Parasedimentitalea psychrophila: one gene and its partner. The protein of the gene in region 2 binds, or shares a complex with, the protein of the main gene of each other region. Links are inferred from orthologs where the notes say so. Each region holds a gene or a part of one and is shown on either strand. Other genes may lie near its edges.

Region 1 (3,190 bases), 240 kb from region 2 along the record:
GCGACGCCTTCTTCGGCGACGGCAACAAAGAAGTTGCGGGCGCCGGCCTTGGCCAGGGCCTGGCCCACACGGCCAGTATCCAAGCCATAGCCGTTGGCTTTGACCACGGCGGCGGTCTCGCCCGCGCTGAGGGCATCAAGGTTGCGCCAGTTGGTTGCCAGGGCATCCAGATTGATTGATAGTTTTGCTGTACTCATGATTTGTTCATGACATGCGCGGGGCAGGGGTCAAGGGGGGAATAGTCGCGGTAATCAGTTTGCAGGCTACAGTTGCCGGTCAGTGTGTCGCGCATTCATGTGCCCGTTGGCGGCCCTTCGTTGGGCTGTGGCATTGAATGCCACCAGATGCGCACGGTTGTGGCCAGACCCTGATCGTCAAGCTCGGCAACAAGGGTTCCGTCCAGCTCCATTCGGGGCAGAGGGTCACCAGGGCGGCGGTCGGGCAAACCGGTGCCGGTTGAGGCGGCCCAGATTTGAAACAGCTCTTCGCTGGTGACCTGATAGGTCACATTCCAATGGGCGACCCCGCCATCAGAGGATTCACCCAAGACCTTGTAAGACAGAGAAATACCGTCCTGTAGCAGAATACGTTGCCAATAGGCGGCCAGCTCCGAAGGGCCGGATTGCACTTGGAACGGGGTATTGTGGTAGCGGCCATCCGGGGTGAACAGGGCGGCAAAACCGGCTGGGTCTTTTGCTTCCCAGACCCGCTTATAGGCGGCCATAAAGGTGTGAATGCTCATTTTTGGAAATCCCCTGGAGTGCAATAGGCGCAGTTGTGCAGGGTCTTTCGCTGGCGTCAAGTCTTTGCCAGGCCGTGCGCCCTGACCATGATGCGGTCAAGGCGCACGGCGTGGGATCAGTATTCCTCTTCGCGCGGACCGTTCTGCCAGGTTTTGGCAAGGTTGCCAAAGCGGGTGAACTCAGCCACGAACGACAGATCAATAATGCCGATGGGGCCGTGGCGCTGTTTGCCAACGATGACTTCGGCACGGGCATGCAGCCGTTCCATCGCCTCTTTCCACTCTTCCATCTTGTCCAGCTCGTGATCGCCGGGCTTTTCACGTTCTTTGTAATATTCCTCGCGGTAGACAAACATCACCACGTCGGCATCCTGCTCGATCGAGCCGGATTCGCGAAGGTCAGACAGTTGTGGCCGTTTGTCTTCGCGGTTTTCCACCTGACGTGACAGCTGCGACAGGGCGATCACCGGGATCTGCAATTCCTTGGCGATGGCCTTCATCCCCATGGAGATTTCACCAATTTCGTTGACCCGGTTTTCAGCTGTACCACGGCAAAGCTGCAGGTAGTCGATCACCAGTAGATCCAGCCCGTGGGTGCGTTTCAGGCGACGGGCGCGGGCGGCCAATTGCGAGATCGGCAGGGCGGGCGTGTCATCAATGAACAGCGGGCAGCTTTCCAGCGTTTTGGCGGCCTCGACGAACTTGCGGAACTCGGCCTCGGTCATGTCACCTTGGCGGATCTTGTGTGACGAGATTTCCGAGGCTTCGGCCAAAATACGGCCCGCCAGCTGTTCGGCGCTCATCTCGAGGCTGAAAAAGCCAACCACGCCGCCATCAATGGCACCTTCGGTGCCGTCGGGCCGGATGCCGCGCTTATAGGCCTTGGCGACGTTATAGGCGATGTTGGTGGCCAGCGAGGTTTTGCCCATCGAGGGACGCCCCGCCAGGATCAGCAAATCCGATGGGTGCAAGCCGCCCAGCTGTTTGTCCAGATCGACCAGACCGGTGGAAATGCCGGCCATGCCGCCGCCACGCTGATAGGCTGCGTTGGTGACGTTGACCGCCTCGGTCACCGCTTTGAGGAAGGATTTGAAACCGCTTTCGGTCTGGCCTTGTTCCGCCAGTTTATACAGCGACTGTTCGGCTTCGACGATTTGCTCTCTGGGTTCGGACTCGACATCGACGCGACGGGCCTTGTCGGCAATATCCTGCCCCAGCCCGATCAGCTCGCGGCGGATCGCCAGATCATAGATCATCTGCGCATAGTCGCGCACCGCAAAAGCCGAGATCGAGGCGCCGGCCAGCTTGGCCAGATAGGCGGGGCCGCCCAGTTCCTTGAGCCCCTCATCTTCCTCCATGAAGGCCTTGAGCGTCACCGGCGAGGCCAGCGTGTTCTTGGAGATCCGCGCCGCGGCAATTTCATAGATGCGGGCGTGCACCGGATCGTAGAAATGTTCAGCGCTGATGATCGACGCAATGCGGTCAAAGACATCGTTGTTGGTCAGAATCGCTCCCAGAAGTTGCTGTTCGGCCTCCACCGAATGCGGCATCGGGCTTTCCGGCGCAGTCTCGGCGTTGGCGGGCAATTGATCGGGCATCAAGGCGGGCGGCTGATGGCCGTCGAATGGGGTCAGTTCGTTCATGTGTGCTCTCGTGGTCTGAGCTATAGTCAGTAGGCCGAAGGCCCGTCGGATGCGACATGTATGTTTTCTGTGGGCCCTATGGGGATAACTGCGCAGCCACTGGGGAAAACCCTGTGGATGTTTTGTGGACCAATTGTGAAACTCTACATGATGTGGGGGGAAACTCAACAACCGCGAATTGTTGAGGCGATTTTGTGGCAGATTTGCGAGTCGGGGGCGTTATCCACAGGGAGGCTGCCCCCGACTAGTTTGAGCTCAGGCGGATTTATGCGCGTCCTGCCAGGCACGGGGGGCTTTCAGGAAGGTCTCGACCTCGTCCAGTGTTTCGATGCTGAAAGACTGTTGCGCGCGGGCCTCGGCCAGAACGTCCCACCAGGTGCAGAGATAATGCAACTGAACCCCGTGATCGCCCAGTTTTTGGATCGTTTCGGGGAATATGTCATAGTAAAAGATCACCGCCGTATGGCCACAGGTGGCTCCGGTTTCGCGAATGGCATCGACAAAGGATAGTTTTGAGCCGCCGTCAGTGGTCATGTCTTCGACCAGCAGAACCCGTTCGCCTTCGCGCATCACGCCTTCGATGCGGGCATTCCGACCGTAGCCTTTGGGCTTTTTGCGCACATAGGTCATTGGCAGCGCCATACGTTCTGCCACCAGTGCAGCAAAGGGAATGCCCGCAGTTTCGCCACCGGCGATATTGTCGAAGGCCTCAAACCCGGCGTTGCGCATCACGGTGACAGTCATGAAATCCATCAGGGTGGCGCGGATGCGCGGGTAGGAGATCAGTTTGCGGCAGTCGACATAG
Region 2 (3,201 bases):
GTGCGGACGGAACTGGCCCATATGATGGCCTCGATCACCCGCATTGGCCCGGATATGTTTCAGGTTATGGTGTTTCGCTCGATGGCGCGCACCCTGGTGCATGATCTGAAGACTGCGATGGCAGGGGTGACCGCGCGGGGCTAGGGCAGGGATCGGCTTGGGAACAGGCTGGGGTTGGGGGGCTGAAATTCAACACGGTCCCCGGTGAAAACCGGTTCCCACTTGGCGACGGGCGCTTTAGTCTGGCGTGACCCTGACGATTCACCGGAGCTGCCTGATGAAGACCCTGACCGCGCTAAGCGCTGCCCTCTTGTCCGCTGTGCTGGCAACCCCGGTGATGGCAGATGAAATAACAGCCGAGGAAAGCTGCGGCTATCAGGCGGATGTGGTGGCGGCGATCCAGGCTGCCCGGCGCGACCGGGTCAAGGAACGCGCGGTGAGCGAAGCCCTTATCGCCGCCGAGCCAGACTGGCCGGACAACTACAATGCCGCCATTCCGCTGATTGCACCCTGGGTCTACGAGATGAAGATGAAGGTGATCCGCAACGAGGATCTGGGGGAGGTCTGGAAAGAACGCTGTCTGGAACAGATCCAGTAAGCCCCCTTCTTTCTACATAATTGGCACCTATCCAAACCCACTGTAAACGCAGCCCGGGCTTGGAACTGCTTCCGTTTTCTGGCACATTACCCCCATGTCACTGACCCCCGGATTCCTTGATGAACTGCGCAACCGCGTCAGCCTGAGCCAGGTTGTCGGGCGCAAAGTCATGTGGGACCAGCGCAAATCCAATATGGGCAAGGGCGACATGTGGGCGCCATGCCCGTTTCACCACGAAAAATCCGCCAGTTTCCACGTCGATGACCGCAAGGGATTCTATTATTGCTTTGGCTGTCAGGCCAAGGGCGATGCGATTGGCTTTGTGCAGGAAACTGAAAACGTCGGCTTTATGGAGGCGGTGCAGATCATCGCCGCCGAAGCCGGGATGGAAATGCCCGCCCGCGACCCTCAGGCGCAACAGAAACAGGACCGCCGCACATTGCTGGTGGATGTGATGGAACAGGCGGTGCAGTTCTTCCGTCTGCAACTGAACACCGGCCGCGCCCATGACGCCCGCGCCTATCTGGAACGGCGCGGCATGTCGCAGCAATCGCTGGAACGCTGGCAGATCGGCTTTGCCCCCGATGGCTGGCAGAACATGTGGGACCACCTGCGTGGCAAGGGCGTGGATGAGGATCTGATCTTCGGTGCTGGGCTGGCAAAGCCGTCAACCAAGGGCGGTAAACCCTATGACACCTTCCGCAATCGCATCATGTTCCCGATCCGCGACGCCCGCGGCCGTGCCATTGCCTTTGGCGGCCGGGCGATGGATCCCAATGACAACGCCAAATACCTGAACTCGCCCGAGACCGAATTGTTCGACAAGGGCCGCAGCCTGTATAATCTCGCCCCCGCCCGGGTGGCCGCTGGCAAGGGTCAGCCGCTGCTGGTGGCCGAGGGCTATATGGATGTGATCGCTCTGGCGGACGGCGGCTTTGAGGCGGCAGTGGCACCGCTGGGCACCGCAGTGACCGAAAGCCAGCTGATGATGATGTGGCGGATCGCGGATGAGCCGATCATTGCGCTGGACGGCGACACCGCCGGCCTGCGCGCCGCAATGCGGCTGATTGATCTGGCGCTGCCGCTGCTGGAGGCCGGTAAATCGCTGCGCTTTGCGATGATGCCCGAAGGCAAAGACCCCGACGATCTGATCCGCAGTCAGGGTCCGGCGGCGGTGCAGGCGCTGTTGGATCAAGCGATGCCGATGGTGAAACTGCTGTGGCAGCGCGAAACCGAGGGCAAGGTGTTCGACAGCCCCGAACGCAAGGCCGGGCTGGACAAAAGCCTGCGCCAAAAGATCAAACTGATCCGCGATCCGTCGATCCGCAAACACTATGGCGATGACGTCAAAGACATGCTCTGGGAGCTGTATCGCGGCAATCGCAAGCCTGCCAGTGCGGCCTTTAACCCCAATGGTGACTTTCCCCCCAAGGGTGGCTTCACCGCCAAGGGAGGCTTCAAGGACGGGGCGCGCGGCAAATGGCGTCCGGGCAAAGCGGTGCCGCAACCGCTGGCCAGCACCAAAAGCTCCATGTTGGCGGCGGCCACCGATCAGGCAGCCATTGCCATGCGAGAGGCGGTTATTCTGGCCAGCGCCATCGCCACGCCGGCGGTGATCGTTGAATTTGAAGCCAATTTTGAACGGATGTCCTGCGCCGACCCGGACCATGCCATCATGCGCGATATGATCCTGCGCTACGGCGTGGGCGCGCCGGACCGGCTGCAGGATGAAATACTCTATGCTTTGGGGCCTTATGCCCTTGAAAACCTGCATGCGCTTCGCCATGTCGCAATCAGCCCCTGTCTGCGCAACCCCGGTGATCTGGAAACCGCCAGCCTGATGCTGAGTGAAGAATTCGCCAAAATAGAAGCGCGGCTTGGGCTGGATGCCGAGGTGGCCGAGGCCGAAGAAGACCTGAGCGGGCTCGCCGATGAGGCGGTGACCTGGCGTTTGGGGCAGGCCGCCGAGGCCCGCAATAAGGCGGTGCGCAGTGAAAACGAAGACCGCGCGCAGTATGATATTGCCGACAACGGGGCGCGCCTGAACCGGGATGAACGCAACCTGTTGAGCGCGCTAACAGATGGAATCAACTTCTCACGAAAACGCCGCTGAGTCGCTTTCATAAGGAAGTACCTAGAGAAACCGGGTAAACGGGGTGACGAATCACTTGCTGCATGAGTGATTCGCCTAGACCGAATCGCCCTTAGCCCCTGTAGGAGCATTGAATGGCCGCCAAAGACACCGACGACCGCAAACGTGACGACCAGGAACCTGAAACCTCGCTGGACATGAGTCAGGCTGCCGTCAAAAAGATGATCTCTGAGGCCCGCGAGAAGGGCTATATCACCTATGACCAGCTGAATAAGGTTTTGCCACCCGATCAGGTGGGCTCGGAACAGATCGAAGACGTGATGTCGATGCTCTCGGAAATGGGCATCAATATCATCGAGGACGAGGAAGCCGAAGAGGAAGAGCAAAAGGGCTCGACCGATCTGGTCACCGCTGACGGCGCCCGTGAAGTTACCATCGCCACCGCCGCGTCTGAGAAGCTGGACCGCACCGATGATCCGGTGCGCATGTACCTGCGCGAGATGGGCTCGGT

What was found.
Region 1: the proteins of dnaG (region 2) and QPJ95_RS15560 are in contact, whole or in part, in a crystal structure (PDB 2R6A), measured with the Geobacillus stearothermophilus proteins. The link is inferred for Parasedimentitalea psychrophila from one-to-one orthologs. Residues at the interface, in WP_049624496.1 of Geobacillus stearothermophilus: Lys456, Leu457, Leu458, Pro459, Ala460, Asn463, Ala464, Leu467, Leu535, Leu536, Ile537, Ala538, Gln544, Glu545, Asp548, Tyr549, His552; in WP_033016901.1 of Geobacillus stearothermophilus: Ser13, Glu15, Ala16, Gln18, Glu91, Leu92, Asp94, Ala95, Val96, Pro97, Thr98, Ala99, Ala100, Asn101, Tyr104, Tyr105, Ile108.

The regions. Positions count from the first base shown.
Region 1 is NZ_CP127247.1:3,189,041-3,192,230, forward strand. The notes cover bases 123-2,989. They hold QPJ95_RS15560 (replicative DNA helicase), read right to left. Parts: upstream 2,386-2,989; coding sequence 859-2,385; downstream 123-858. Other genes in these bases: alr (alanine racemase), read right to left, coding at 123-197; QPJ95_RS15555 (nuclear transport factor 2 family protein), read right to left, coding at 293-742; QPJ95_RS15565 (orotate phosphoribosyltransferase), read right to left, coding at 2,641-2,989. Outside these bases: more of alr, read right to left, coding at 1-122; more of QPJ95_RS15565, read right to left, coding at 2,990-3,190. UniProt on the Escherichia coli protein: The main replicative DNA helicase, it participates in initiation and elongation during chromosome replication. Travels ahead of the DNA replisome, separating dsDNA into templates for DNA synthesis.
Region 2 is NZ_CP127247.1:2,946,031-2,949,231, forward strand. The notes cover bases 324-3,201. They hold dnaG (DNA primase), read left to right. Parts: upstream 324-692; coding sequence 693-2,711; downstream 2,712-3,201. Other genes in these bases: QPJ95_RS14380 (hypothetical protein), read left to right, coding at 324-598; rpoD (RNA polymerase sigma factor RpoD), read left to right, coding at 2,825-3,201. Outside these bases: QPJ95_RS14375 (sarcosine oxidase subunit gamma), read left to right, coding at 1-144; more of QPJ95_RS14380, read left to right, coding at 278-323. UniProt on the Escherichia coli protein: RNA polymerase that catalyzes the synthesis of short RNA molecules used as primers for DNA polymerase during DNA replication.